Noviherbaspirillum saxi: one gene and its partner. Each later gene encodes a partner of the first gene's protein in a complex. Links are inferred from orthologs where the notes say so. Each region holds a gene or a part of one and is shown on either strand. Other genes may lie near its edges.

Evidence for each region.
Region 2: the proteins of D3871_RS19010 (region 1) and trxA are in contact, whole or in part, in an NMR structure (PDB 2IPA), measured with the Bacillus subtilis proteins. The link is inferred for Noviherbaspirillum saxi from one-to-one orthologs.

The regions. Positions count from the first base shown.
Region 1 is NZ_QYUO01000002.1:683,387-698,426, forward strand. The notes cover bases 6,440-9,156. They hold D3871_RS19010 (arsenate reductase ArsC), read left to right. Parts: upstream 6,440-7,406; coding sequence 7,407-7,907; downstream 7,908-9,156. Other genes in these bases: D3871_RS18995 (ArsR/SmtB family transcription factor), read left to right, coding at 6,440-6,447; D3871_RS19000 (ArsI/CadI family heavy metal resistance metalloenzyme), read left to right, coding at 6,444-6,950; arsN2 (arsenic resistance N-acetyltransferase ArsN2), read left to right, coding at 6,954-7,391; D3871_RS19015 (aquaporin), read left to right, coding at 7,904-8,620; arsC (arsenate reductase (glutaredoxin)), read left to right, coding at 8,574-9,005. Also shown: D3871_RS18970 (maleate cis-trans isomerase family protein), read left to right, coding at 1-345; D3871_RS18975 (Bug family tripartite tricarboxylate transporter substrate binding protein), read left to right, coding at 540-1,568; D3871_RS18980 (MFS transporter), read left to right, coding at 1,772-3,028; D3871_RS18985 (TetR/AcrR family transcriptional regulator), read right to left, coding at 3,193-3,936; D3871_RS18990 (porin), read left to right, coding at 4,699-5,742; more of D3871_RS18995, read left to right, coding at 6,109-6,439; D3871_RS19030 (hypothetical protein), read left to right, coding at 9,344-9,580; D3871_RS30950 (GDCCVxC domain-containing (seleno)protein), read right to left, coding at 9,643-9,852; D3871_RS19040 (FTR1 family protein), read right to left, coding at 10,090-12,000; D3871_RS19045 (PepSY-associated TM helix domain-containing protein), read right to left, coding at 12,135-12,845; D3871_RS19050 (DUF4198 domain-containing protein), read right to left, coding at 12,849-13,577; D3871_RS19055 (TonB-dependent receptor), read right to left, coding at 13,641-15,040. UniProt on the Bacillus subtilis protein: Catalyzes the reduction of arsenate [As(V)] to arsenite [As(III)]. In vitro, can dephosphorylate para-nitrophenyl phosphate (pNPP).
Region 2 is NZ_QYUO01000001.1:1,062,171-1,077,263, reverse strand. Bases 8,302-11,071 are described here. They hold trxA (thioredoxin TrxA), read left to right. Parts: upstream 8,302-9,408; coding sequence 9,409-9,735; downstream 9,736-11,071. Other genes in these bases: rho (transcription termination factor Rho), read left to right, coding at 9,859-11,071; D3871_RS05145 (PD-(D/E)XK nuclease family protein), read right to left, coding at 8,302-8,841. Also shown: D3871_RS05190 (malonate--CoA ligase), read left to right, coding at 1-136; D3871_RS05185 (sulfite exporter TauE/SafE family protein), read right to left, coding at 150-953; D3871_RS05180 (EVE domain-containing protein), read right to left, coding at 971-1,429; D3871_RS05170 (cell division protein ZapA), read right to left, coding at 1,820-2,131; D3871_RS05165 (DUF904 domain-containing protein), read right to left, coding at 2,128-2,367; D3871_RS05155 (hypothetical protein), read left to right, coding at 2,677-2,799; D3871_RS05150 (UvrD-helicase domain-containing protein), read right to left, coding at 2,822-6,133; more of D3871_RS05145, read right to left, coding at 6,133-8,301; more of rho, read left to right, coding at 11,072-11,124; D3871_RS05130 (type B 50S ribosomal protein L31), read left to right, coding at 11,406-11,672; D3871_RS05125 (ArnT family glycosyltransferase), read left to right, coding at 11,865-13,580; D3871_RS05120 (MATE family efflux transporter), read left to right, coding at 13,577-14,944; D3871_RS05115 (efflux transporter outer membrane subunit), read left to right, coding at 15,092-15,093. UniProt on the Bacillus subtilis protein: Participates in various redox reactions through the reversible oxidation of its active center dithiol to a disulfide and catalyzes dithiol-disulfide exchange reactions.

The DNA of each region.
Region 1 (15,040 bases):
GATGCGCTCACAGCCAAAGTTCTTGAATATATCAGGGAAGAAGGAATCGAAGTCCAGGATCACCTGAACTTTAGTATCGAGGACAATATCGCTGTCGGTGAGCGCGATCCGATGCGGTTGCTTGACGATGTGAAACGGCTCAACGTCAAGGGTGTGGATGCGGTCGTGCTGTCAGCGTGCGTCCAGATGCCATCTCTACCGGCAATTCAGGTTGCGCAGCAATCCCTTGGCATTCCTGTTACCTCCACCGCGGTATGCACAGCCCGGCAAATGTTGAAGTTGCTGAAACTGGATCCCGTCGCGCCTGATGCCGGCGCATTTCTTGGCGATATGCGGGGACTGTAGCATTAGCTTCCATGATCGCTCGGAGAGCGCTCTATTCTGAGCTCGGTTATCTCGCTCAACCAAATTGCAGCGTGTCATTAGATGAAAAAGGTCGGCAGGATCGAGCAAGAGATCGGCCAAATCCAGATGCCAGTTGAACCCGTACGCGAGTATCGGGCAGGCGTCGCTATTACAACCAATTTAAGGAGAACAGAATGTCTTTGAAGAACACCGCTAGTCCACGGAATTCAGGTCGTCGTACACGTCTAAAGCACGCACTGGCAATTTTTGCAGGCACAGTCGCCGCTACGCTTGCGAACGGTGTTATGGCGCAAACGCCGACGCAGGCATGGCCAAAAAACAATATCAAGCTGGTAGTCGCCGCGACGGCTGGCTCGGCGCCAGACATTATTGCGCGCGTGATTGCTGACAGGCTCGGACCCGTTTGGCAACAGCCGATCATTGTCGAGAACCGTACCGGCGCTGGCGGTCTGGTCGCGATGCGCTACACGAGCTCGTCTGCACCTGATGGTTATACGCTCGTACTTGCCCATGCGGCTGCCGCAGTGATCACGCCATTGACCTATCGCGCCGCGAAATACGATATCGAAAAAGATTTTACGACGATCGCCACCGTTGGGTATACCCCGATGGGTTTGATCGGCAGTGTCGACTCATCAGCCAAAACGCTGGCGGATGTGCTGGAGCACTCGCGCAAGAATCCGGGAAAAATCGTACTGGGCAATCCCACTCAGGCGTCAATTCCCCATTTGACGAGCGAACTTCTTAATCAGCAAGGAAAAGGCGATTTTTTTAATGTCACTTTTGGTGGGGCGGCGAACGGGATCAAATCGGTTATTAATGGCGACGCGCAGTACTATATAGACGGCATTGGACCTCTTATGCCGATGATTCGGGCAAAACGTGTCCGTCCGATTGCCGTGTTTTCCGATAAGGTATTGGAAGGACTGGAAGGAATTCCATTGGCAAAAGACGTGATACCGGGCCTTAGCGTCACTGGATGGTTCGTCCTTGCAGCGCCCGCAAATATGCCAAAAGACATCGTCGCCAGGATCAATGCCGACGTGAATCGTGTACTGGCAATGCCTGATGTCGTGGCTCGTTTCCGGGAATTCGGCACTTATCCACAAATTGGCAGCGTTGCCGACGCGCATGCTTTCATCAAGAAAGAAAAGGTACTCTGGTCTGATGTGCTCAAGAAGGCAAACATCAAGCCGGAATAACGGGCACACGGGCGCGGCGCATGCCGCGCATTCTGATTGCAATAAACAACGTATGCAGTCCACCTTCTGAGCCCATTTATCGAGGGTGACGTTGTTTGTGCTGCCACCTTCCCGATATGTTTCACATGCGATCAGACCGCTGATCTGACAGTACGGCGGGATATCGACAAATACGTGCTAAACCATAGAGAAAACGAGAGACAATGAGCACCACACCAACCACTAGTAACTCGGTCTATGCGGCGATTGTATTCGGCGCCGCGCTAGGCATGTTTGCCGGATATCCGCCGATTTTCAATGCTACATCTGGCATCTTCATGCAACCCTTGGCGGCCGAGTTTCACTGGGGGCGATCCGAGGTCGCGCTTTCCTATTCGAGTTCAATGCTAGGCATCGCGTTGATAAGCCCATTGGTCGGATTGTTAATGGATCGCTTCGGTGCGCGCAGGGTAATTCTCGTGTCAGCGATTATTTTTGGGATGTGTACGGCAGCGATGTCGCTTCAGACCGGCGATAAAGCCATGTGGGTTGGACTGTCGTTGCTCGTTGGTATCTTTGGTGCGGGCACGTCGGTGTTGGGCTATCTTGCGATACTCCCGCAGTGGTTTGATAAGCGCCTTGGCTTGGCGTTGGCTATCGCGATGTGCGGCCTCGGGGCTGGTACTGTCGTCATGCCTTCTCTTGCGCAGGTGTTGATTTCATCTTATGGCTGGCGCACTGCGTATGTTGCACTGGGAATCTGTTCCATTGTTGTCGCGCTCGTCGCCTTTTTCTTCCTCCGTGAGCGAGCACCGAATACCGGTTCAAAGAAGGCGACCCGTCCATTGGCGCCGGTTGAGGGTATGTCGCTGGCAGACGGTCTGCGCTCATGGAAGTTATGGACGATGTTTGTAGCGTTTGCGATTGCCTCTGCTGCAACGCTGTCGTTGAATCCCCACTTTCCTGCCATGTTCGGAGACAAAGGCTTTACTCCTGAGGACGGGGCAAAAGCCGCATCGCTCGTCGGCATCGGTCTCATTACCGGTCGTCTCCTCACCGGCATTCTGCTCGACCGCATCCGCGGATCGTACGTCGCGGCGGCTTTTTTCCTTATCGGGGCATGCGGACTCATTATGATTAAGACATCGACCAGCTACCCGATCCTGCTCATGGCTGCCGCAATGGTGGGCTTGACGATTGGCGCCGAAGGCGACCTGATTTCCTACTTGGTAAAGTCGTATTTCGGTATGCGTTCGTTTGGCACATTTTATGGAATCGCATTCGCGGGGTACGCATTGGGGGGAGTTATCGGTCCGGTGGTCGTTGGCAAGCTTTTCGACCTGCAGAAATCTTACGATACCGTGTTGCTGGCGTTTCCGTGGATGCTTGCGATCGCAGGATTGGCGCTTCTCTCGCTAGGGAAATACCGCAACGCATCCATCGATGGTGCGTCGGATTCTCTGGAGTCTGCAACGGCATGAATAGGCTTGTCTGAATAGACGGATAATTCTGAACGATCTCAGTTTGTCTCCTTCAATCCGTATCTCCAAGGGATTGAAGTTCGCCCGTGATGCATTCGTAGCGGGCGTTTTTTCGTTATCGTCTTAAGCTTTTAAAGACATTCTTTAGCGAGTCTGTAAGGCAGTTACTTTAACCACTGTGCAAATCCGTCGAGCAAAAGCTTAAGTCCAGCTTCGAAAGCTTGCTTGGAATCGAGGGACGAAAACGGTACGCCAACCTTTTTTGCCGCGGGATACTTGGCGGAATCGAGCTCTTCAAACTTCGCTTTGATGAATTCTTTATGGTCGGCTGGAAGCTGGCGAGACGCTTGCGCTGTGCTCGATGCAACGAGGAACTGCATCAGGAGGTGGAATGCAAGCGCTACCTGTTTTGGTTTGAAGCCCCCCTGAAGGAACGCCTGTGCCACATAGTCGAAATACACGACACCATAATCTGTTTCATTTCCCCCGACCTGCTGGAACAAGCGAAAGCGATTATGCGACGCGATATATTGGGCGATGCCGGGATGGTCCGTTGCATGCGCTAACAATACATTAGCCATTTTCTCGACGTCATTTCGCCAATGGCCGGTCAACGCAGGTAGTCGGCGAACCCGATCACCATAGTAGTAATTCAACACCCCAGAGATCAGGTTGTCTCGGTTGCCGATATAGTAATGTATTAAACCTGGTGCAACATCGAACTCCCGCGCAAGTTGAACCATTGAAATATCGGACAGAGGCATTTGTCTGGCAAGTGCGATTGCCTTGTCGATAATTGCACTTTTCGTCAGTTCGGCCTCGGAGCCAATGGCCGAATCGGTTTTGCGCGGGCGGCCCCTGGGTCGTGGGGATTCTTCTACGGTCTGCACGGTGGCCTGTTTTGCCATAATTTTCAACTTTTCGTCGTGGTGAGCTACCAATGCCGGATGTGCCTGATCCCTCTCACAAACGCACCAAATAGGACTACTTCTTTTGACGCAAATGAGCAATTCAACGTCCGACACACCGTCGCTGCATTAATTGATTGAGTATTAATATACTATCAGTCTTCTCCGGCATCAAATGGAATCATGGTGAACTTCCGAGAAAACTCGGCCAAAGCGCGATTCCGCTGTAATACGCAATCCATATAGAGCGAAGATGGCACTACACATGGCGCCTTTGCTAGGATGACATCATTACCGCCGGTACAAGGCCATCCTGCACTTATTGCTAGGGAATTGTTAAGCCGGTTGGGGAGGACAGACAACTCATCCTGTTCATCGGTGCAGAAACGGGGGAGTAAACCTCTACCCCGCGCCGCTTGAGCCCGGAACTTGCACAATGAATTTAGCAGGCATAGTTCCTGTTGGGCTCCGACCCAAGTCGCACTGCATGACGTAGTCCACGTGCCTAAAAATAATCCTTTCGAAATAAATTGACCCCCTATCAATAGATGGATATATTAATTGAGGTGGTGTTAATTAAATCGTCTTTGCGTATGTTTTTATGCCGGTAAAACATGCGCCGCTTCAGCCAAAGTGTGGCGTTCCACTATCCATGGCATCAGTGAAAAGTACACCGCTAGCCACTGAAAAACGGCCAAATGCAGAGCGATTTGCATGAAAAGGCTGGCAATAGAAAATGCTCAACCAATCAAGGAGATTTACATGAAGAAGACGCTTTGCATCATGCTTGGGGCAAGTGCAATGGCCAGCGCGGCCTGGGCCCAAACCAATGTAGCTATTTACGGCATTGTGGACGCCGGGATCGTGCGCGAGAGCGGCGGAGTTGCCGGGAGTGTGACCAAGCTCGGAAGCGGTATTGCAAGCGGATCCCGGATAGGTTTTCGCGGTCGCGAAGATTTGGGCGGCGGCATGGCTGCGCAATTTGTCCTTGAGACGGGAACGAATATCGATACTGGCGCAATGGGGCAGGGAGGTCTGCTATTTGGTCGCCAAGCCCATGTCGGCCTGTCCACCGGCGCCGGCACCTTGACGTTTGGACGTCAATACACACCGCTATTCATGGCTGTAAACGCCGTTGACCCATTCCTGGGGTTTAGCATGGCAGGCAGTGCAAACAACATTCTGTCCGAGGGCGGAATTCGTATGAACAACACGGTCAAGTACGCAATGCCCGCTACCGGACCGTTCACCGCAGACATTGCGTACGGTTTCGGCGAGGTGGCCGGCGATAGCAGTGCTGGCCGCAACGTTGGTGCGTCCGTGGGCTATAGCAGTGGGCCACTGAGTATACGACTGGCATATCATCGCGCGAATAACGTACCGGCTGCCGGAGTAGCACCAGACGACGGACGTAGCATCCTGCTAGGCGGCGTGTACAACTTCGGCGTGGCAAAATTCCACCTCGGTGTACAAAGCAACAAGGGACTGATAACCATCAACGGCCGCGCAATTCCGCGGACCGACTCACGAGATGTCCTCGTTGGTGTCACTGTGCCCTTCGGCGTCTCCAGTGTGATGGCATCTTACATTCGAAAAGATGCTCGCAGTGCCCTTAACCGAGATGCAAATCAGATGGCAATCGGTGTCACTTATCCGCTGTCCAAGCGCACAGACCTTTACGCATCCTATGCACGCATTGACAATGATGCTGCCGCAGGCACGGCAAATTTCTATACGGTCGGCAATGGCTCCGATACCGGTACGGGCGACAAAGCGTTCAATTTCGGCATTCGCCACACGTTCTGATAGTAAGCTTACTTTTCCGCAGTAGCGATTTCGGCTTTACGGAAAGTAATATCAGCGGATCTGTCCCCGGATTTCACATTCGGGGGAACAAGATTGCGAGACTTCTGTTGCGTAAAGGGAATTCGCTTTTCAACACCGGAAAACACCACGGACACAAGAAGAATAACGCCACCCTTTCAGAAAGTCGCGCAGGAATAGTGGCCTTCAGCAGGGTATTTCCCCCCTAGAAGTCTGCGCGGCAGAAGGATTTCATGTCATCCAGGGCCTAGTAAGAATCGCCAACTGAAAAATATCTGCATCACCGTTTGTATTTATACTATATTTCGACTATTATCGAATCAATGTTATTTCGAGAATAGTCGAACAATGGACAATAAAGCTGTAGTAACGGCGCTTGCTGCGCTGGCACAGGACTCCCGTCTCGCCGTCTTTCGGCTGTTGGTACAGGTCGGCCCGGAGGGCTTGGCTGCCACCAGGATTGCGGAGCAACTTGAGATCCCGCCTTCCTCGTTGTCCTTTCATTTAAAGGAACTGACTCACGCCGAACTGGTAACGCAAACCAAGGCCGGTCGCTCCCTTATTTACTCGGCCAATTTTCCGACCATGAATGGCCTGATTGGATTCTTGACTGAAAACTGCTGCGGCGGAAATGTCTGTTCTCCCGTCCGTGTCTCCAACTGTTCTGAAGAAGGAGCCTGCTCATGAAACGCCTGCATGTCCATGTATCGGTCGATAATCTCGCTGACAGCATCAAGTTCTACTCCGGCATGTTCGCCAACGAGCCCACGGTCGTAAAAACCGACTATGCGAAGTGGATGCTGGACGATCCCCGTGTCAACTTCGCGATATCCCAGCGCGGAGCGCAGACTGGCTTGAACCACCTTGGGATACAAGTCGAATCGGCGACTGAGTTGAGCGAAATGCAGGATCGCCTGAACGCATTACAACCTGGTGTCGAGAAGGAAGAAGGCGTAGCCTGCTGCTATGCCAAGTCAGATAAATACTGGGTCAATGACCCGTCTGGAATTGCTTGGGAAACCTACCATACGCTCGATACCATTCCGGTCTTTGGCGAGTCGAACAAGCCTGCCACAGATCAAAAAGCCGCTGGCCCTGATGCATGCTGTATTCCCTTGGCAAAAACCAGCGCTCAATCACCTTGCTGTGTACCGAAGGAGCAAAAAGCCACTTCTGGCGCCTGCTGCTGAGCCATGACACCGCTTCGATTGGCAACACCTGACGACCTGCCCGCTGTCCTTGCACTGCTTAAGGACAGTGGTTTGCCATATCAGGACGTCGACACCAATCGTCTGAACGAATTTCTTATAGCAGCCGGCGGCCAGTCAGTCCTTGGTGCGGTGGGCCTTGAGCGGTATGAAGACAATGGATTGTTGCGCTCGCTCGTCGTTCGTCCGGAAAGCCGATGGACAGGTCTGGGCACACAACTCGCCGAAGCAATGGAAAACCATGCTCGCACTACTGGCGTCAGGACGCTGTACCTGCTCACGACCACGGCGACCGACTTTTTTGCGCGTCGAGGCTACGAAGTGACTGCAAGGTCAGAGGCGCCGGCAACACTTCAAGGCACTACTGAATTTTCCACCTTGTGTCCTGCGCAAGCGGTGTGCATGCGCAGGACCTTAATCTAGCAATCAAAGACAAACATGACTGAAAAGACTTATAACGTGCTGTTCCTTTGCACGGGAAACTCTGCACGCTCCATCATGGCTGAAGCCCTCGTAACGACCATGGGTCATGGACGTTTCAAAGGTTTTAGCGCCGGCAGCAAACCGGGTGGCAAAGTGAACCCGTTCGCAGTTGAACAGGTAAAGAAGACTGGTTACCCGGTCGACAACCTGCGCAGCAAGAGCTGGGACGAGTTCGCGGCTCCAGATGCTCCACATATGGATTTTATCGTTACGGTGTGCGATAACGCGGCCGGCGAAGTTTGCCCAATTTGGCCCGGACATCCAGCGACGGCGCATTGGGGCTTTGAAGACCCAGCCGCAGTCGAAGGAACCGACGAGCAAAAGCGGGTAGCGTTCGAGAAGATTTTCAAGCAGATTATGGCGAGGATGAATACCTTCGTTAGCCTGCCAATAAAAACACTCGAGAGGCATACAATTCAAAGCGAAATTAAGAAAATTGGTGACACCCCGGTATGAATATGTCTCGACGATTGGCCGGCGAGTTTCTCGGCACGGCATTCCTGCTAGCCGTCGTAATCGGCTCCGGTATTATGGGGGACCGGCTGGCCGGCGATAACGTCGCGATTGCGCTACTGGCCAATACAATTGCAACAGGTGCGGGTCTAGTGGCCCTCATTCTCACCTTTGGACCCATCTCCGGTGCGCACTTTAATCCAGCGGTGACGCTTTGCGACGTCTGGTTCGGCCAGTTAACTTCCCGCCAAGCTCTGATGTATATCGCGGCACAAGTGGCCGGAGCATTTGCCGGTGTTGCTGCTGCCCACGGTATGTTTCAGGAGCCGCTATTTTTCGCGTCCCAGCATATTCGTACTGGGCCTTCACAGTGGTGGAGTGAGTTCATAGCGAGCTTTGGCCTATTGGCAGTCATCATCAGCTGCTCCAGGACAAGGCCTACCAGTACGCCATTTGCCGTCGCAGCCTATATCACCGCCGCTTACTGGTTTACGTCATCGACATCTTTCGCCAACCCCGCTGTAACTTTGGCTAGAGCGGCATCAGATACGTTTGCTGGTATTCGTCCAGTCGATGCTCCCGGATTCATCATTGCCCAGCTGCTAGGTGCCGCAGCAGCAGTCGTCATATTTAAATGGCTTTTCGCGTCCGAAAAAGAGATATCTCCCTATGGAAATCAAGATTTACCACAACCCGAGCTGCGGGACCTCCCGTAATACCCTGGCTTTGATTTGCAATACAGGAGTTAAACCTCAAGTGATTGAGTATTTGAAAACTCCGCCGTCTAGGGAAGAGCTCAAGGACATGATTGAAAAAGCCGGGCTTACTGTGCGAGAGGCAATCCGGGGAAAGGGCACTCCCTATGTTGAACTCGGGCTCGACAATCAGGCATTAAGCGATGACGAGTTGCTTGACGCGATGCTGGCCTATCCAATTCTCATCAACAGGCCTTTTGTAGTGACTCCTACGGGTGTCCGGCTGTGCCGTCCGTCTGAATTGGTATTGGACATCCTTCCGCTGCCGCAGAAAGGTCCTTTTGCCAAGGAAGACGGAGAAGTCGTCATTGACGCTGAAGGACGGAGGGTCAAGGAAAATGGCTGACAACTTGTCAAGTCTACCGAATGTCAGTTTGCCGCACCTTGATGTGCCGACCGTTGACAAGCTGAATGCTGCCACAGTATCGGCACATCCCCCGCGAATTCTGTTGCTTTACGGCTCGCTGCGGAGAAGTCCTATAGTCGCTTTCTTACGCTCGAAGCAGTGGGGATTCTGCAGCACTTTGGGGCGGAAACTCGCGTATTCGACCCGCATGGTCTTCCGATGGTCGATAGTGTTTCTCCGGACCACCGAAGTTAGGTTGCCAAGTAACCGTTTCTTCCCATGCATGGTCGTACCGCGGACTGACAGGAATGACTCAGTTAACTACTAGGAGATATGACATGGCATCGACATTTCACGAATCCGAAACAGGCCAAGCCATTATTGAAAATACGATGGAAGCTGGCACCGAACGATTGGTTGTAACTTTGCATCCAGAAAGCGGATTTTCCGTTGATTTCGAATTCCATGAGGGCATCGAGGGAAATGCCTTAATTGCCTCCAGCGGAATTTCAATCGACCGAGCTGCTTTGCAAAAGCTCGCTCAGTGGCTGCGCGAGCAAGGGGCACTGGATTAAAAGTGGTCCGCTAGTTCTACAAGTAGGCCGAGCTAACATATTGGTGGAATTCAAGGCCAGCTTCAGGAACAGCATCCCTTCTGCTCTTGAATAGGCGGACATTTTACTGAGCCATAGGAGCAGTACACACAGCAGTCGCCAGCTTTCGGACGCAGGACTGCTTTGCAGTTCTCGCATTCGTAATAGAACTGGCAGGCGTCGGTCGGCATGATTTCCGGCTTCGCAAAACCACAGTGCGGGCAGGTTAGAACCGATTCACGAATAGGATTCATGGCAATAAAATTAGCCGGTTATTTTGTTAAGGCGGCTTCAAATCCTGCGTCCTTCAGTCTAGCCTGTATTTGTCCAGACGTCACCTGCTCTGGATTGGAAACCGAGTTGCGCGACTTCACTAAGTTGGTCAAGCACAGCAGCGCGTAGTGCATTTCCTCCATGCAGCGGATGCGATTGTTTGTCTGGTCAGCGCAAGTATTCTTGCAGCCGAAGCGACTCGTCAAAAATTGAGTAATTTAAATATTTTTCTTCTTTGGAGGGCGCAAGTTGAACCCAAAACTGATAATCACGACAAATAGAACGATAGCTTGCGCTATCAACGTTTGTTGCGACGGATAGATCCCTAACAAATCAATGCGGGGGACCGAAATTGGCGTCACATCCAGCATCCCGGCTTCCTGCAATGCCGCCACACCTTTGCCGATCAATACGATCGCCAGCACGGCAACCAATGCGGAACTCACAGCGAAAAACTGACTGATAGGCAGACGGGCCGTTGTCCGCAGCAATATGGCAGCAATGACTGAAAGAATCACGACGCCGGCTGTCAGACCGCCCAGCAGATACAGGCCGTTGCCATCGTTCCATAACGCCGCATAGAACAGGACCGTTTCAAATACTTCCCGGTATACCGTGACGAAGGACAGCACAAACAACACGGTGGCAGAGCGCTTGTTGAGCGCGTGCGACAATTTTTCCTTGACGTAGGCTTGCCAGCGACCGGCCAAGCTTTTTTGATGCATCCAGATTCCCACGGTCAGTAACATCACTGCTGCAAAGATGGCGGAAAAACCTTCGGTCATTTCCCGGCTCGCACCGCTGAGATCGATCAAATAGGTGGCGACGGCCCAGGTCAAGCCCCCCGCTGCAAGTGCGCTTACCCAACCTGCATGGACATAGGGCAGGACATCGCTGCGTTCCGCCCTCCTGAGGAACGCGATCATTGCGACCACGATCAGTAGCGCCTCCAGGCCTTCCCTCAAGAGAATCGTCAAGGCGCCAATAAACGTCGCCAGGGGATCCGCGCTATCGGCTGCGCCAAGCGTGGCCTGCGCATCCGTTAACAGTGCCTGCAGATGTTTTTCGGTGCTGCGTGCCGTTTCCAACTGAGCTTCCGAGAGCGCGGCACGATAAGTGCCCATTGTCTTTTCGATTTCCTCAAACAGCACTTTGTTTTTAGCGGCCAACGCCGGTTCTACCGGCTCAAAGCCGTCGAGATAGGCCGAAATGGCAAGTCTGGATGCGTCGGCTTTGTCGCCTTTCTCTAACATCAAAAGACTTTCCCGCAGCTTCGACTTGGACAGCGCGAGGCCATCTGCCTTTGACGCGTTCAATATTTCGGGATGGCTGCGCAGATAAGCCAAGACCGCACGTGCGTTCTCCGGCCCTAAACGCTTGGTTAGTGATGCTTCGGCCGTTTGAGTCAATATGCCTAACTCCGCTATAACCGCATGAAGCGACTTGTCCGAAGACCAGAGCTTGGCGCCAAGCTGCCGGTCGCTGTCGCTATAGGCCAGGGTGGACGCGAAAAAAGCGACAGCCCAGCGATCGTCTTCGGATAGCGTGCCGAAGCTGGCCATGGCTGTTCCTTCGACACCGCGTGTCGTGGTCTGATAAAGCGAAAAAATGCTGCGTTCTTTTGCACGATCATGGTCTGCAAACGCAATGGGCGGCGGCTCCAGCTTGGCTGCCAGTGGTCCGTCGGCGTGGCCTGCCTGGCCGTGACAGGCGGCGCATTGGGCTTGATAAAGACGGGCGCCATGCTGAAGCTCAGGCATTTTGCCGGGTGCTACGGGTACCGGATAGGCAGCAAGTAAAGTACTTGCCAGGTTTCTGGCATGCTCGGCCACCAATACGGGCGCGGCCTTATCCGCAATGATTTTCCGCAGTCTGGCTGCTTCTTGTATCAGTTGTGCCGTCGCTGTGGTGTTCGGCAATTCTCGAATCTGCTGCTCGGCGTTTTGGGAAAACTCTTGCATCTCGGCATATTCCGCATCGTTCGCTATCTTGCCGTCCTTTACAGCGCCAGCATAATCGACTGCGAGGTAATCCAGCATTTGCCAGATTTGCTTTGCCTTCTCCTCGGTCACCTTCTCCATGGACGATGCAGGAGCGGTGAAGGAAATCAGAGGAAGAAGCAACGCCATCGTCCGAAAAAATACTAGTAGCCTTGGCTTCATATAGTGCATTCAAAAAGATTCGATGAATAAGGGGATATCCGGCGTCGAGGAGAATCCCATGGCGGCCGCCTTGCATGTGATTGCAGGGGCGGCCGAATTTTTCATATCGACCACAGAAACCAGAGCCCGCCGAGCAGTGCGCCGACGCTGGTCAATACCGCGATGGTGCGCACTGTGTGCAGCTGCGTCCACAGCAGCAAGCCAGTGATCGACAGCAGGATCAGGCTGCCGGCGATGGTGTCGGACAACAATACCCAGAACGCGCTGACGCCGACCGACATATGCAGACGGATCAGGGTGCCAATCAGCGTGGCATCGATATGATCCAGCTTGACGAAGCGGTTGCCAACAAAATACTCGGCGTTGACACCGCCCTCCGGCCGCGTCAGATTGACGCTCCAGCGCTCGGGCTGCAACACGTCCCGATCGGCCCACACGATGGTTTTGGCCGGCTGTGTTTTCACTTGAGGCGGCGACACCGCCGTAAATCGCAATTCCTTTTGCAGCCATGCCGACATCTCTTCCGGCGTTCTGAATGCGCCTTCCGGCAGTGGCAACTGCGCGGTTTTCTGGACGGTTTTTTCAACCGGGATTTTCATGATTGCCCGGTGATTCAGCAGGATGCCGGTGATGCCGAACAGCAGGCCCAGTGCCGCGCCCCACAAGCCGACATAGAGATGCGTCTTGCGCAGCCATGTCAGGAAGACCGCGCGACGGCTTCGATTGCGTTTTTGGCTCTCGGATGGCGCGCGCGCGGCTTGCTCCCCGGCAGACGTATCGCCTGAAGTGCGGAAAAGGGTGTGGGCATGCATGACTTAATCCATTTCGTGTTTGGGCGGTACCGCAGGGCCGGGATCGCTGCCGTCTGCCTTGGTAAAGGTGTAAGTCAAATGGTTGCGCAGTGAATCGTATTTTTTCCCGGAGAATTCGCCGGGTGCCTGATCGATATGCAGCACGTGAACGACATACTGACCACGCCACGGTGTGTTGATGTGGACGGCGCCTTGCGCATCGGTTTTGTGTTCCTGCATCCAAGTGTTGGGTGCAATGACTTCAAGTTTGGCATCTTTGAGCGGTTGGCCGCGATATACCACGGCAAGCTTGTTCGGCCCACTTCCATGGATATCCAGTACTAGCGGTGATGCGCTGCTGTCCGTCGCGGCTTGGCCGTAACGCGCATAATAATTGGACTTGGCGAACCCGAGCCCATGCTTAGTCAAATCGCGTACTTCCAGCGATTCTTCGACGGCCAGAATGGCCGGTGTCCCTTTGTTGTTCGCAATGGCGAAATATTCGGCGGCGCGGCTGATCGTGACTGCGCCAGGTTTGCCGCTTGGGGTGTCCTGTACGAACGCTTTGGGCGACTTGATGTTGTCGAGCTTGCCGGGACTCTTTTCCTTCAGCAGAGCATCGGGTTCGCCGTAATACAGTCTGGCGCCGGAGTCGCCGGATTCGATCCAAAGATAATGGGCTTGTGCCGTGCCGCTTGCGATAAGCGCTGCACAGCAGGCGGTGTGGATGAAAGTCTTGAGAAGAATAGTCATGATTTTCCTATTGAGGCTTCGAGACGGTTCTTCTTCGTTCAAAAGAAGAACCGTCGATGCACATCAGAACGCGTAGCGTGCCGTTAATTGCACGGAGCGCGGTGCGCCCGGCAGGTTCAGATTGGGCACGGTGCCATGTCCGGACACGATGTACTTGCGGTCGAACAGGTTATTGACGTTCAACTGCAAATCCAGTCCAGCTACCCGATAGCCCACCATGGCGTCCACGGTGGTAAAGCCAGGCAGGGTGACGGTATTGCCGGGATTGGCGAAGCGGTCGGCGACATAGTTCACACCTGCGCCTGCACGGTATCCGTTGCCCAGGAACTTCGTGAGCCACAGGTTGGCGCTATGCTTCGGTGTAAGCGTCGCACGCTTGCCTTGCACCGGCACGCCTTTTGTCACGTTGTCACTGTTGTCTACGGCGGGCGACGACGTGACACGAGTGTCGAGATAGGAGTAGCCCGACCAGATCTGCCAGCCATGCGGCAACTCACCGGTGAACGTCAGTTCCAGCCCGTCGGTGCGTTGAACGCCGATCGGAATCAGCCGGTTGGTTGTCGGGTCGGTTGCCTTGATGTTGGTGCGCTCAAGCCGGAACAGCGATGCGGTCGCGGACGCTTGGCCGTCCAGAAAGTCAAATTTCGCACCAATTTCCTGATTCGTGGTTTCTTCCGGTGCGATTTGCGCGTTGTTCGCTGCCAGCGCAAAGTTTTCCGCCGAGGGCTGGAATGACTTGCTGTAGGACGCGTAATAAGACTGATCCGGCGCCGGCTGATACACCACGCCGACGCGCGGACTCCATGCGGTATCCGTGCGCGCCAGATTGGCTTGCCCGATCCTTCGCTCTCTGGTCTCTTGTTCAAATCGATCGTACCGTACACCCGCAAGCGCCTTCCATTGCTGCGACAGTGCGACGAGATCCTGCACGTAGATGCTGCTGGTCGTCATGATGCCCAGGTTGTCAGTGGACGGTGCAGCAGTCACAGTCAAAGGCAGCACCGGGAGTACCGGGTTGAACAGGGAAACAGTCCTGATACCGGATTGCGAGCGGTTGACCTGATCCTTGTTCTGCTTGCCAAATTCCAAGCCATACAGGATCTGATGCGTCATCCCGGCCAGGCTGGTTTTTTGCGTCAGTTCGGTCTGGTTGAAATAACCATCCTCTTCACGCCGCAGGTTAGTGCGATTCAACGATGCAGTCAGCGCCGTTTCGTTCACTGCACCAACGAGGGTATTGTTGCGGTCCAGCTTGTAGTCATAGTGACGGAACGCATTGCGTACCGACAGCTGATCGTTGAAGCGATGGTTGAGCGTAAAACCGAGTGCTGTCATGTCCGCTTGCGAGTAGTCCGCATCGCGCGCATTGGCCGCGCCGTAGTAGGTGCTTGCCGGGACATCGACAGGCCGCCCGCGGTATGCCGGAATGCCGAAGTCGGTGACGCGGCGGTCGGACAGGTATT
Region 2 (15,093 bases), on another replicon or contig:
CATTGCCTATCTCAAGTCTCGGATCGCCAACTTCAAGGTGCCGAAACGGGTTTTCTTCGTACACGACCTGCCGCGCAATACGATGGGCAAGGTACAGAAGAACGTATTACGCGATCAGTTCAAGGGGCATCCATAGCCGTCCGCAGACATCAATTGAATGACTTGTAGAGCATGTACCCGGCAAGCGAGTACAGCATGACGGCGAACACTTTTTTCAATGTCTTGACCGGCAGCTTGTGCGCGGTTCGCGCCCCCAGCGGCGCAGTCATCACGCTCGCAAGGGCAATGACCAGCAGTGCGGGAAGATAGATGAAGCCGAGCGAACCGCTCGGCAGGTTTGCCTCGCGCATGCCGAAATACACGTTCGACAGCGTGCCTGCAAGCGCGATCGGAAATCCGAGCGCGGCGCTGGTTGCGACCGCATTGTGAATTTTTACATTACACCAGGTCATGAAAGGAACGGACACGAAGCCACCGCCTGCGCCGACCAGTCCCGCTAACACGCCGATTCCGCCACCCGCTGCGAACATGCCGGGCGCGGCCGGAAGATTCCTCGCCGCGGCTGGTTTCTTATCGAGCAGCATCTGGGTGGCCGAAAACGCGACGAAGACCGCGAACGACAAGGCCAGCGCCGACGAATTCAGTTGCGCGCCTATCCACGGTCCTATCCATGAGCCGATAAGTATGCCGGGCGCGAGAAGCTTGACCACATTCCACAACACCGCACCGCGTGCATGATGCGCACGAACCGATGAAATCGAAGTGAACATGATGGTGGCAAGCGATGTGGCAATCGCCATGTGTACGATGTGCTCATGCGGGAATTGCTTGGCCGTCAGGATCATGGTCATGAAAGGCACCAGCAGCATGCCGCCGCCTATGCCGAGCATGCCGGCTGCAAAACCAACCGCAGCTCCAAGCGCCAGCAAGCCGGCGACGAGGGAGATATCCATCCGGGTCTTTCTGAAGATTATTGAATGTGCTGGATGATACACCGCCATTCAAAAGCCGATACCGGTGTGATCGAAAGGCGGTTTCCACGCTTGAGAATCTGCATCTCGGCGAGATCGGGCAAACTGCGCAGTTCCGGCAGCGACAGCAAGCGCGTCTTGTGCGTGGCTCGTACATCGACCAGCATCCAGCGCGGATTGTCGGGTGTGGATTTGGGGTCGTAATACTTGCTGCCGGAATCGAACTGCGTGGGATCGGGGTAGGCGGTGCTCGCTACTTCGGCAAGGCCGGCGATGCCCGGCTCGGCGCAACTCGAGTGATAAAACAGCACGCCATCGCCGACGCGCATCGCATCACGCATGAAATTGCGTGCCTGGTAATTGCGCACGCCTACCCAAGGTACGATTTTTCCCGGTGCGGCAAGCGCATCGTCGATGCTGACTTCGTCCGGTTCCGATTTCATCAGCCAGTACTGCATGGATTGATTATTGTCCTGAATGAAAATTGATCAGTATGCGCGCATCCGGCAGTGCAGCAAAACCGCCGACTCTAAAAACGGCACGCAGCGACAAATGCGACGCGCACAAAAAAGCGGCTGCATAAATGCAGCCGCTCTGGAATTAGCCCCGCCTGTGCCGTCTTTGCCGGCATCCCGAACCTTACGGTTCAAAGGTGGTCACAGTTAGTTCAATTTCGGGTCCATCGGACTAGCGACGCTCACGCCCATCGAACAAAATTCCGCAACCGATGCACATAAATGGTTCAAGGAATATATGGCAATCGCGAACACGGCAGGAGGTTTTAGTGTACCGCAATCGAGCGGCATGTCAAAGACTTTGCAGTAAATTTTGACGATATTTCCATTGAACTAAAACAGGTTCTCTTGAGGCGCCAGCGCAGTATCGAGAACTGTATGCATCGCGGCAATTTTCTGCGTCACGTCGGCCAGCGTCATCCCGGCGAATGGCCCCTCGGATGACTTCGTCGACAACAATTCCGCCGAAATGCCCAGCGCAGCCATGACCGCAATCCGGTCAGTCCCCTTGATCTTGCCGGCGTCGCGGATCGCGCACATTTTCCGGTCCAGGTAGTCGACCGCCTGCTTCAGCGCATCTTCCTCGCCTTCCTTGCAGGCGAGCTTGTAGGGCTGGCCCATGATGGTGACGTCAAGCTGGATCATGCAGGCTCCTCGTTCGCTTCATCCGACGCAGGAATCTTTTCCAGCAACGCAGAGACGCGCTGGTACGCTTCCTCGATACGCCTGGACAAATCGGCATTCTCGGCCGCCGTCGACGCCAGGTTGGCACGCAGGTCGGCATTTTCACGCCGCAGCGATTTCGCCAGTTCGGCCAGCTGGGTGATTTTGTCGGATAGTTGATGAAATTCGGCAATCATGTTGCCACTATAGTGGGGCAAAGGAATTTCCGTCAATAGATTCAAATACTTGGGTCGTCTCTTTAAAGACAGCGGCAGCCTGTCTTGCCGCCCTGCCGGCCTCGTCCTACAATCGAATCGATGGGGCGGTAGCTCAGCTGGGAGAGCGTCGCGTTCGCAATGCGAAGGTCGGGAGTTCGATCCTCCTCCGCTCCACCATGGCGGCTTCTCCTTTCTGCCCTATCTGTCGCTGGAACAATAAGTTTGCCGGGCAGGCAAGGTTATGCTTGCGGAACGGGTACGGCAAAATTATGCTCCTACCTTAAATTCGGGAGGCGAGCAGCGCGGTGTATGGCGAGCAGCGCGGTGTATGGCATGCCACGCGCCGCGGCGGACCTCGACGCTGCTGACCTTATTCTTCCGCTTGATGACATCGGCGCAACGCTGCGCCAGCGACTACGGCGCGACGGCTGAATTTTATTCCAGTAGCCAGGGACTACAATTCCTCGATATCCCATAACTGCCCATCGGCGGTAATCAATGCCGCCCTGAGCACCTTGCCGGGAAAAACCTCTTCCGCCGCCCTTCGGTACCGCTCCAGCTGGCCCTGGTATCCCGCGCGTTCGGCATCCAGCAAGTCGCGTTTGTAGTCGAGGATCCACACTTCATCACTGCTGATTACCGCGCGGTCGAAGCGCATGACTTGGTCAGAAGTGATGATTTCCAGTTCGTTGTACGCGGCATGGAAATGCGCGGGATTGAAGAACCGTTCGAGCGCCGGATGCGAGAGTATGCATTTGGCCTGGTCGCGGACGATTGCGGCGATCGCCGGGGTGCAGCGCAGCCAGCGGGCAAGCTGGCGGGTATCCGGCAGACTCAGTGGCCAGTCGCGTCCGCTCGTCATCCGCTCCAGCAAGGCATGCAGCGCAAGCCCCTCCTCGATCGCTTGATTGCTGAACTGCTGCGGAGGACGCGATGCGCCGGGAAGCGTCGGCGGCTCGAAGAGCGCAAGCAGGAATTCCGTTTCCATCGATGCGGCCTGTGCACGCACGGAACCCGTGACCTCCGGCACCACCTCGGGTACCGCCTGCAGGCGGTGGTACCAGCTGCCTTCATAACAGCCGTCATCCAGGGCGCCTCTAGTTCCGGCGACACCGCTGACGATCAGAATCTGCTTTGCGCGCGTCGCCGCGACATATAACAGGTTCCAGTCTTCCTGCTGTTTGAAAGTTTCTTCGGCTGCGAACAATGGATCGCGCGCGGCGCCGCGTTCGGCCTTGCGTCCGAAACAGGAAAAGTGCGTCGGCGCATTCGCATGCTGAGGCCAGTCGCACAGAATACCGGCATCGTCGCGCGCCGGTTCGCTATGGTTGGCATCCACCAGCACAACGATCGGTGCTTCGAGTCCCTTTGCGCTATGGATGGTCAGAATACGCACTGCGTCGACCGCGCTGTCGACCGAGGCCTCGTCGGGCGCTTCGTTTTCCGCGCCCCGGCGCAGCAACCGTACCGCTTCGATAAATTTCGGCAGGCTGGGATAGCGGCCGGCGTCCAGATTCAATGCAAGTTCGATGAAGGCATCGATGTTGCCGAGTACTTGCGCGCGCACGATGGGCGGTGCCGCCTGCGCATAGCGTGCGATCAGTTCGCCCTGGTGCGCAATCAGGTCCAGCAAGTCATGCACAGGCAGGCGTGGCGCCGCGGCCAGCCATTGTTCCAGCAGCAGGACCGCGCGTTGCAAGGCCTGTGACGCGGTCGGCGCGGCAGCCAGCAATCTTCTCCACCATGTGGGTTCAGGTCGCTGTGCCAGTACGATCAGGTCATCGTCCGACGCGCTGAAAATCGGCGACTTGAGTACGTGGGCAATCGCACGGTTGTCGCCCGGCGTGATCAGGAAACTCAGCAGCGCGATCAGATCGGCCACTTCCAGCGATTCAAGCAAGCCTCCGCGCTTGTCGGATACGAAGGGAATACCGGCGGCGCGCAAGGCGCTTTCATACGCGCTCAGGTAGCTGCGCTTCTTCACCAGCAACATCACGTCAGACCATTTCGCCGGACGTTCCTGCGACGCGGCAAGTTCAGCCATGGCAGCCTGAATGGCGCGTGCGACCGCGCTTCCCTCATCGACGCGACGGGCGTCTTCTTCCTCTTCGCGGGCCTCGGTCAAGGGATCGCGCAAGGTGAAGCCGCCGGCCGCGACCGGCGCTTCCGCTTCGTTGCGAATGAGCGGCAAGCGCCAGACCGTGCCGCCTTCCGCGCCGAGCGTGGTCTGCGGCGCATAGATCGGGTTGCCGATAAAGCCGGTGTTCAGCACATCGACGATGACCGCCGCATTGCGGCGGGTCTGATTGGTGCGCAGCACGCTGGCGCCTTGCGTTGCCAGCATGTCGCGCGCGGCGGTAAAGACACGCGGTTCGGCGCGCCGAAAGCGGTAGATCGATTGCTTGGGATCGCCCACCACGAAGACGCTCGGTTTTTGCTCATCGTCGCCATAGGCGTTCAACCATGCCTGCACGATACTCCATTGCAGCGGGTTGGTATCCTGGAATTCATCGAGCAGGATATGCCGGTAACGCGCATCGAGGCGGCTCTGCAGATAGGCGGCGTGATCATTGTCGGTCAGCAGGCGATAGGCCTGCCACTCGAGATCGCTAAAGTCGAATACCCGCTGTTCCGCCTTGGCGGCCTGATAGTGTTCCAGATACGCCGGACCGACGATGAAGAGTGCCTCGTTCAATGCCAGTACCTGCCGTTCGCAGCTACGCCGCTGCAATTGCAGAAAGGTCTCGGCCAGCGCCGCGAATTCTTCTTCGAACACATTGCAGCCATCCGGACCGATATGCGCTTCCAGGGCCGTCAGCAGCTTGCCGCGCCGATGGTCATTTCCGCGCGGATTGCCCTTGTCGTCGCAGAACTGCATGAGCAATTGTTCAAAGCCTTCGATGGAGGCGCCGGCCGTGAGCGCGCTTTCAATGGCCACCGCGCGTTCCTGGTTGCGTTTGGCGCCCTGCCCCAGTAGCCAGGAAACATTCAGCAGTCGTGCACGAAGCTTGTCGTCTTCCCACACGCTCAGGCGCGCATCGCTGATGCCGTCTCCGCCGCATAGGTCGCGCAGCCACTCGATCGGCGCTTCCTCCGATTGCTGCGTAGAGGCCCACCATTCGGCACGTTTGTCGACAAATGCATCCAGCAGGCGTCTTGCATTCCAGTCGCCGACCATCTGGTACAACTGCATCAATGCCGACTTGATATGCTCGTTTTCTTCGTCGGTCAGCGCCTGCATGAATCGACTGTAGGCGCTGCGCATCAGTTCGCCCGTCGATTCAGTCAGTGTGTAACCGTGCGGCACGCCGGAAGACAATGGCGCGATCTGTACCAGCCTTGCGAACCAGCTATGGAAGGTATCGATCGACAGACTGTGCGGGCTGGCAAGGACGCGCTCGTACAGACCGCGCGCCATGGGCAGCAGGCGCGGCAGGTCGTGTTCGGAAACGCCGCGTTCCAGCAGCAATACCGACACGGCATCCGCCGGATGCAAAGCGAGGTCGTGCAGCAATTGCATCAGACGTTCGCGCATTTCCTGCGCGGCCTTGCGGGTGAAGGTGATGGCGAGCAGCTCTGCAGGCTCGGCGCCGGCCAGCAGCAGCCGCAGCATGCGCGCAACCAACAACCAGGTCTTGCCGCTGCCGGCGCACGCCTCGACCACGACGGAACGCATGGGATCGCAGGCCATGCTTGTAAATGACGCGGTGCCGACCGCCTCGCCATTGGCTTCATAGGCGCGCGGCGACGATGCAGCTTGTTTCATCACCAGGCTCCCTTTCGGCACAGCCCGCGCACTTCACAGTACACGCAGACGCGCTCAATGCCACTGGCCTTCAGTGGGGCGCCGGAAGCGATGGCGCGCACGTTTTTCACAATCTGCTGTTCCAGCATCGCCTGCCATTCAATGAAATTTTTTGCCTCCGCGTCGCCGGTCTTGTCTTTCGTGACTTCGAGCGCGACGAAATGCCCGGCCGACACCGGCAGATCCGACAGCACGCCATAAAAGGCGAGCTGGTGATCCTCGGCCTCCTTGACCTTGTCGCGCAAGGCTTGCAGGCTGCGCGTTTTGTAATCCAGGATTGCGCGCGACCCATCCTCATGCTCGTCGATGCGGTCGATGCATCCGCGCAAGGTGATCTGGCCGCCATCCCAGTTCAGGGTCTTTTCAAACGGCTGCTCTCCGAATGCGAAACGCCAGCCTTTTTCCTCGCGCTCATTGGCCCAGTCGAGATAGGCCGGGATCACCTTTTGCCAGCGCGCGTAGTACCCGAGTGCGGCGGCGCTGCGCGCGAGCGCCTCGTCGAAAACCTTTTGCGAAATCTCGCGCAGCAATCCTTCGCGTGCCGCCGGCGCGACCTTGTGATCCCGGATCGATTCGTGATAGGTCTTGAGAATCGCATGCAGCCAGTCGCCATAGTCGCGCTTTTCCGGCATGTCCGACAATTCGTCGAGACCGGCCAGCCCCAGCATGCGAGTCGCAAAGAATTGATAGGGACAGGCCACGAGACTGTTGTACGCGCTGGCCGACAATTTGCGCGGCAACAAATGCGGCGCGGCCGGAGACGGCATGTGGGGCAGCGCAGTCGTCAACGAACGCAGTGCCATATCGGCACGATGTACCGGCAGCATGCCGGCGCCCGCCCGCTCAAGCGTCAACTGCAGGCGTTCGATCCAGCTGCTGACGGCGTTCGGTTCGCCATTACGGTACGACTGATAGGACAGTACGACTTCCGGATTGACGCTGAGCAGTTCGGCGAAATCGCGCAGTTGCATGCGTTGCCGCATCTCCCTGGTCGCCAATCCGAGCTCGCGGCGCACCGCATTGGCGAAGAACAGTACGTCATTCAATTGCGAAGGCAAATGGTCGGCATCCGCGCCCACCATGATGACTGCATCGAAGCGGCGCAGCTGCGCGCCGTTGAGCTGCAACATGACCACGCGGCGGTCGAACACTTCCGGCACGAATGGCGTCGACTCCAGTTGCAGGCTAAGGAAGGCGCGCCATTCGGCGAATGAAAACGCATGCAGCATGCCGCCGCAATCATGGATCAGCATGTCGAGCAGCTTCACAACCTGTATGCCGGCACCATCGTTTTGCAGTGCATCTCGCATGCCCAGCGCCCGCAGCGCGTCATCGGTGACTGCACCCCATTCACTGAGCGTCTTCCTGCCGGCGAAGGTGCGCGCCTGTTCGAAAATGACTTCTACAAGTTGCCGCGCCGCCGGGGAGTCGTCCAGTACACCCAGTACCGCATCCCAGCCGCCAAGAATATTGAAGCGGCGCAGCGCATGTTCGATTTCCATGACCCGATCGGCCTTGTCCGGCATATCGGCAAACACGCATGGCGACTTGAGCAAGTCGAGCAAGGCAATGGTTTCAGCGCGGGTGCTGACCACATCGAGCAGCGCCGCGATGGACGCTGCCGCGCGCGTTGTCGACAGCTTCCATCCCGTCTCGTCGGACACATAGATCGCCGCCCGCTCAAGCAGCGCGCGCATGCGCCGGGCCACCACGCGGTCCTGGGCAATGATGGCAACGCAGGTCTTGCCCGCCTGCAGCCAGTTGATGATCGTATTCGCGGCGCGCTGCGCTTCGTCTTCGAGACTGCCGCATGCCTGCAGTGAGACGCCGGACGGTGCCGCAATGTCTGCAACGTCGGTATCGAAAAGCGAGCCGTTCTCATGCCGGGCCTGTTCCGGCAATTCCGGCCATGCCGCCGCATAGGCCGCTGCAACACTGTGCTTATGCCAGTCGGGCATCACGCGCAGAACCGGCTGGTATTCAGCATAGGCATTCAGGAAGGCCTCATGCAATGCATCGGCCGGCGCGTGACTGATCCATACCAGCGGCGCGTCGGCTTCGGCAGCCAGGCGCATCATGCGTACCAGACAGGCGGCGGTTGGATCGCTGCTTCCGAGCTGGCTCTTCCAGAGCGACCATACGAGCTGCGACTCGTCGGACAATATGGTTCGTACCGGCAATGGCAAGTGTTCGAGCGCCGCCTGCCATTTGTCTTCCGCCGCCTCCGGTTCAAGATGCATTGCGGGCAGCAAGGCCTCGCTCAATTCATCGAACAGCGTCATCAGGGTTTGCGCCAGCGGCAGCAGATCGACATTGCGCCGTGCGGCAAACAGTTTTTTCAGCCATCCGTGCTGACGCAACTCCGCATACAACGCCATCATTCGCTCGGTACTCGAGCTGACGACATGCTCCGTCGGGTCAGGCGGCAGCATCTTCAGCCATGCCTGCAGCGTGGTGATCCGTGGCGGAATAAAGGTGCGCTTCAATTCGTTCGCCAGGGCGTTCTTCAACAACTGCGCATGAACGAAGTTGGGTACCAGCACCCGGACACTGGAGAAGTCGCCGGCATCGCTGTCCGACCCCGACTCCCTCCATTGCCTGAGCAATGTCCGCGCAAGCACCGGCCAGAAGTCGGCCGAAGGAGGAATGAGTAGGGGCGTAGGCAGCATCGGGTCTCAAAAATATCGAAGGGTGGCGAAGGTAAGGACGATGTATCCGCTGTCGCCTCTAGAGCCTGTTATGAACTATCCCAGGGGTCGGGTTCCTCCCAAAAGGGATGCATCCGCTAGGAGCAGGACGCGCCGCAGTGCGAGCACTGCAAGCGGCCTGCGACACCGCGGGGCACCCTTTTGGGAGGAACCCTGCGGGCAGCCCCGGGAACCAGCCGCCTGCGGCGTTGCAACTCCTTGCCGTAGCACCGCTACGACGCGTCGCTGCGCCTTGCATGCGACTGGTTCCCGGGGCTGCGCGACCCCTGCGATAGTTCATAACAGGCTCTACATTTTATGTGAGCCAAGGCAAAAATTGAGGCGCCGGCTACACTTTTCATGAAAATCGGTTATGATTTACCAACTCCCCGCCGCACTACGTCTTGCAGACCCTTCAAAGGTCTTGAAATCGCGCAATGACGTCTCCACTTGCTTATTGCAATTCCGGACATAGTAGTCAACGGGATCGAGCAAGAACAGTCAGTTGCAGGCGCTGATTTACACCTTTGAACCTCTTTCGAGGAAACCATGAGCGAAAACATCAAATACATTACGGATGCATCCTTCGATTCGGACGTACTCAAGTCCGACAAGCCGGTACTGGTCGATTTTTGGGCCGAATGGTGCGGCCCTTGCAAAATGATCGCTCCCATCCTCGAAGAAGTTGCCAAGGAATACGACGGCAAGCTGCAGATCGCGAAGATGGACGTGGATGCCAATCAAGCGGTGCCTGCCAAATTCGGCATTCGCGGCATCCCTACCCTGATCCTGTTCAAGAACGGCGTGCCGGCAGCGCAGAAGGTCGGCGCCATGGCAAAGGGTCAACTGACTTCGTTCATCGATAGCAACATTTAAGATCGCCGCGGCGGTGCATTTGCACCGCCGCTGTTTTTTGCACTGTTTTGATTTAATAAATTAGCTTAACCCTCCTCGCAGTTCCCTCCCCCACCTTTTATTTCCCATCCCGGGACACCCACTATGCATTTATCTGAACTCAAGGCGCTCCACGTCTCGGCTCTGCTGGACATGGCCATTGGCCTGGAAATCGACAACGCCGCACGTTTGCGCAAACAGGAATTGATGTTTGCCATTCTGAAGAAACGCGCCAAGGCTGGCGAACAGATTTTCGGCGATGGCGCCCTCGAAGTATTGCCTGACGGCTTCGGCTTCCTGCGCTCTCCCGATGCCAGCTATATGGCATCGACCGACGACATTTATATTTCGCCGTCCCAGATTCGCCGTTTCAACCTGCACACCGGCGACTCGATCGAAGGCGAAGTGCGCACGCCGAAAGACGGCGAACGATATTTTGCATTGGTGAAGGTGGACAAGGTCAATGGCGAACCGCCGGAAGCGTCCAAGCACCGCATCCTGTTTGAAAACCTGACCCCGCTGCATCCGAACAAGCTCCTGCACCTGGAGCGCGAGATGCGCGGCGAGGAAAATATTACCGGGCGCATCATCGACATGATTGCGCCGATCGGACGCGGCCAGCGCGGCTTGCTGGTGGCATCGCCAAAATCGGGTAAGTCAGTGATGCTGCAGCATATTGCGCATGCGATCACGACCAACCATCCCGACACCGTCCTGATCGTGCTGCTGATCGACGAACGTCCGGAAGAAGTGACCGAGATGCAGCGTTCGGTACGCGGTGAAGTGGTGGCGTCGACCTTCGACGAACCGGCTACCCGCCACGTGCAAGTCGCTGAAATGGTGCTCGAAAAAGCCAAGCGCCTGGTTGAAATGAAACGTGACGTGGTCATCCTGCTGGATTCGATCACCCGCCTTGCGCGCGCCTATAACACCGTCATTCCAGCCTCCGGCAAGGTCTTGACCGGTGGTGTCGACGCCAACGCGCTGCAGCGCCCGAAGCGTTTCTTCGGCGCAGCACGTAATGTCGAAGAAGGCGGATCGCTGACCATCATCGCCACCGCGCTGATCGAAACCGGCAGCCGCATGGACGACGTGATCTATGAAGAATTCAAGGGCACAGGCAATATGGAAGTCCACCTTGAGCGACGCTTGGCCGAAAAGCGTGTCTATCCATCCATCAATCTGAACAAGTCGGGCACGCGCCGCGAAGAATTGCTGATCAAGCCAGACCAGTTGCAAAAGATCTGGGTCTTGCGCAAGCTGCTGTATGGCATGGATGAAATCGAGGCGATGGAATTCATCCTCGACAAAATGAAGTCGACAAAGAATAACCTGGAATTCTTCGACATGATGCGACGCGGCGGCAACTGATCCGTATCATTCCTGAATGCTGGGACAAGGGCGTTTTGCAGGCGCCCTTTTTATTTGCTCAGCAAAACAATATTCAACAGCAATTGGACAAAGTCATTGAAATACTGACAAGCCTTCATTGCTAGAATCGTATGGCAAGAGATAGGAGACCGTATCGCGTCGCCCTTCTTCCATTGTATAATCGCCGGTTTTCACCCCCCGGCAAGTGACCGGCAATCGGGTCAAGAAGCAGGACGACCGACGAAGTGCCGATTGGCTACCAAACTAATCAGAGGAAAAGCATGAAAGAAGGCGCACACCCGGAATATCGCGAAGTCGTATTCCAAGACATGTCCAACGACGAGAAATTCATCATCCGTTCGACTATCCAGACCAAAGAAAAAATCAGCGTTGACGGCAAGGAATACCCGCTCGTCAAGCTCGAAGTAACAGCGAGCTCGCACCCGTTCTACACCGGCAAGCACAAGATCGTCGACACCGCCGGCCGCGTGGAAAAATTCCGCCAGAAGTTCGGCACTCGCGGTTCGAAGACACAAGCAGCAGGCTGATTCCCTGTACTTCCGTGACTCCCAAAAAGGCAGCTTTGGCTGCCTTTTTTGTTTTTCAGGCAGCATGGGTGTGGCTTTTCCGGCACAATGACGCCGAACTCAATAACAGCTTCCTGCCAATAACCCGTTTGCGTGTTATTCATACGGGCAACATTCCACGGCCGGTGCATAAAGAACAATCCCGTTTCCATCATGAAGCCTGTCCGTCTCCCAGCCTCGGCTACCAATGCGCTTCCCCGCTGGGCCTTGTTCGCGCTGTGCCTGCTGTATATTCTTCCGGGCTTGCTCGGGCGCGATCCATGGAAAACCGACGATGCGGTCGGCTTCGGCATCATGTGGACCATGGCGCATGGTTCGCTCCAGGACTGGTTGTGGCCGAACATCGTCGGTTTGCCGGCGGCTGAAAAAGGGCCTCTTGCTTATTGGATAGGTGCGGTCTGTATCAAGCTGTTCGGCTGGCTGGTGGGCGATGCACGCGCCGCGCGCATCGCTCCGGCAGCATTCTTCTTGCTCGGGTCGTCCGCGGTCTGGTACACCACGTATCTGCTTGGACGGCGGCCGGAAGCGCAGCCGCTGAAGCTGGCCTTTGGCGGACAGCCCGAACCCAGCGATTATGGCCGCACGCTTGCCGACGGCGCACTGCTGATTTTTCTCGGCTGCCTGGGGCTCTTGCTGCACAGCCATAGTACGAGTACCGAAGCGCTGCAGGTATCGATGGTCGCCCTTTGCCTGTATGCCGCGACCTTACTGTTCGATACCCGTTCCCTGCGCGCCGCTGCGCTGCTCGGCCTGAGTCTCGGTCTGCTGATCCTGTCGCGCGGCTGGGTCGTGCCGCTTGCCCTGTGGCTAGGCTTACTGATCCTGGCATCGTTTCGCGAGCGCGCCGTCGTGTTGCGACTGGCGGCGGTATCCTTTCCGATTGCGATCGCGGTTGCCAGTCCGTGGATTATCGCGAATAACATCATGCGTCCATTCGACAGTTCCCCTTATGACGCATGGATGCTGTGGAATTACCGGCAGCTGGGATTGCCTTCCTACACCACGCTGCGCAACTTCTTCAAGAATGGCATCTGGTTTGCATGGCCTGCCTGGCCATTCGCGGGCTGGGCGGTATATGCCTGGCGGCGTCAATACCAGGCGCCGCACATCACCCTGCCGCTGACCTTCTTTGTCGCGTGCGCGCTGCTGGCGCTGTTCCATACCCGTTCGGAGGAAGGCGTATTGCTGCCGATGCTGCCGCCGCTGGCAATTCTTGCCGCCTTCGGCCTGCCGACCATGAAGCGCGGCGCGATCAATGCGGTCGACTGGTTTTCGGTCATGACTCTGACCACTTGTGCCGGGTTCATCTGGCTCGGCTGGATCGCCAAGCAGACCGGCTGGCCGGCGCAGCTTGCAAAGAACGCCTTCAAGCTGGCGCCCGGATTCAAGCCGGAGTTCAACCTGCTCGCATTCATCGTCGCGGTGGGAGCCAGCATAGGATGGGTCATGCTGGTACGCTGGCGGTTATCGCGGCGTCCATCCGTGCTGTGGCGTGCAGTCGTGCTGTCGTCGGGCGGCGTCATCCTGTGCTGGCTGCTGCTGATGACGTTGTGGCTGCCCTGGATTAATTACGGCAAGAGTTATGCTGGTGTGGCCTATCAGCTTGCACAGCGCCTGCCGGCCGGGGATTATTGCATCGATACCAATGTCGGCCCAGCGCAGCGTACTTCGTTTGTGTATTTCGGCGAGGTACCGTTCTCACGCTCTGATAACGACACATGCAGGTTTTTGCTTCTGCAGGACAACAGACGCAGTGGCGATGCCGCCAAACTTATCCGGCATTCCGGCAACCAGTGGCGCCTGCTGTGGGAAGGTCGCCGTCCGTCCGACAAGGATGAACGTTTTCGCCTTTATGAACGGCTGAATTGAAAGAAACGCGCAACAACACGACCCGGATCGCAGCGCTGGCATGGCCGATACTCGTCGGCCAACTGGCGGTGATCGCCAATGGCGTCATCGATACCGCGATGACGTCGCGCTTTTCGGCAACCGATCTGGCTGCCCTGGCGCTGGGTGCCTCCATTTACGTCAGCATTTTTGTCGGACTCAATGGCGTGCTGGCGGCGATTTCTCCTGTCATCGGCCAGCTGTTCGGCGCCGGCCGGTTCAGAGACATCGGCGTGGAAATGAAACAGGGTGCATGGCTGGGGCTGTTTCTGACCATTGCGGGTTGTATGGCCCTGCTTTTTCCTACGCCGCTGCTATCGCTCGCACATGCCTCGCCCGAACTCAATGACAAGGCGACGCTATACCTGCGCACGCTGGCACTGGCACTGCCAGCCACCATGGGCTTCCGTTTATATGCATCGCTCAACACGGCAATCGGCCGGCCCAAGATGGTCATGGGACTGCAGGTGGCCGGTCTGGCCTTGAAAATTCCCGCGAATGCCCTGTTCATTTTCGGCGGATTTGGCATACCGGCAATGGGAGGCCCAGGATGCGCACTCGCGACTACGCTCATTGCATGGACGATCTTTATAGCCAGCGTCGTCATCTTGCATACCAACCCGGCTTATCGCGCCTACGGCTTGTTCGGTACCGGCTTTATCAGGCCAAGCTGGAAAGCGCAGCGTGGGCTGCTGCGGCTCGGGATCCCGATGGGCCTGAGCTATCTGATCGAAGTCACTGCCTTTACGTTCATGGCCTTGTTCATCGCCCGGCTGGGCGCCACCTCTCTGGCCGGGCACCAGATTACGGCAAATTTTGCGACCGTCCTTTATATGCTGCCGCTAGCCATTGCCAATGCGACCGGCACACTGGTGGCCCAGGCGATCGGTGCAGGCCAACCGGAAACCGCGCGCCGCGTAGGGGTGTCCGGCATACGGCTGGCTGCCATTCTGGCGGTAAGCATAGGATGCATGGTCTGGCTATTGCGCGGTCTGATCGTGCAAGCCTACACACCTGACCCGGCAGTGGTGGCTGCGGCACTGCCGCTGTTTTTCTTCATCGCCTTTTATCAGTTGTTCGACTCGGTACAGGTCACCGCCGCATTCGTGCTGCGAGCCTATAAGGTCGCGGTGGTGCCCACCCTGATTTATGCAGTGGCGTTATGGGGCATAGGGCTGGGCGGCGGCTACGTGCTCGGTCTTGATCCGTTCGGCATCAGCCCGCCCGCACTGCATGGTGCAGCTGGCTTCTGGCTGGGAAATAGCGCCAGTCTGGCGCTGGTCGCCGCCGGGCTGCTCTGGTATCTGAGGACTGTCCAGCGGAATAGCCGACCTCAGACGGCATGAAGACCATGGTCACCGACAATCTTTGCCTATACCATGGCGAAGTTTCATCAACTCGCCTTTTTCGATGATGAATGGCAAGGCCGCCCCCGCCGGCAGCGGCCGCTATTTTGTCTGCCACCATGCATGCAGTCTTCTCAAGAAAAGCGCAT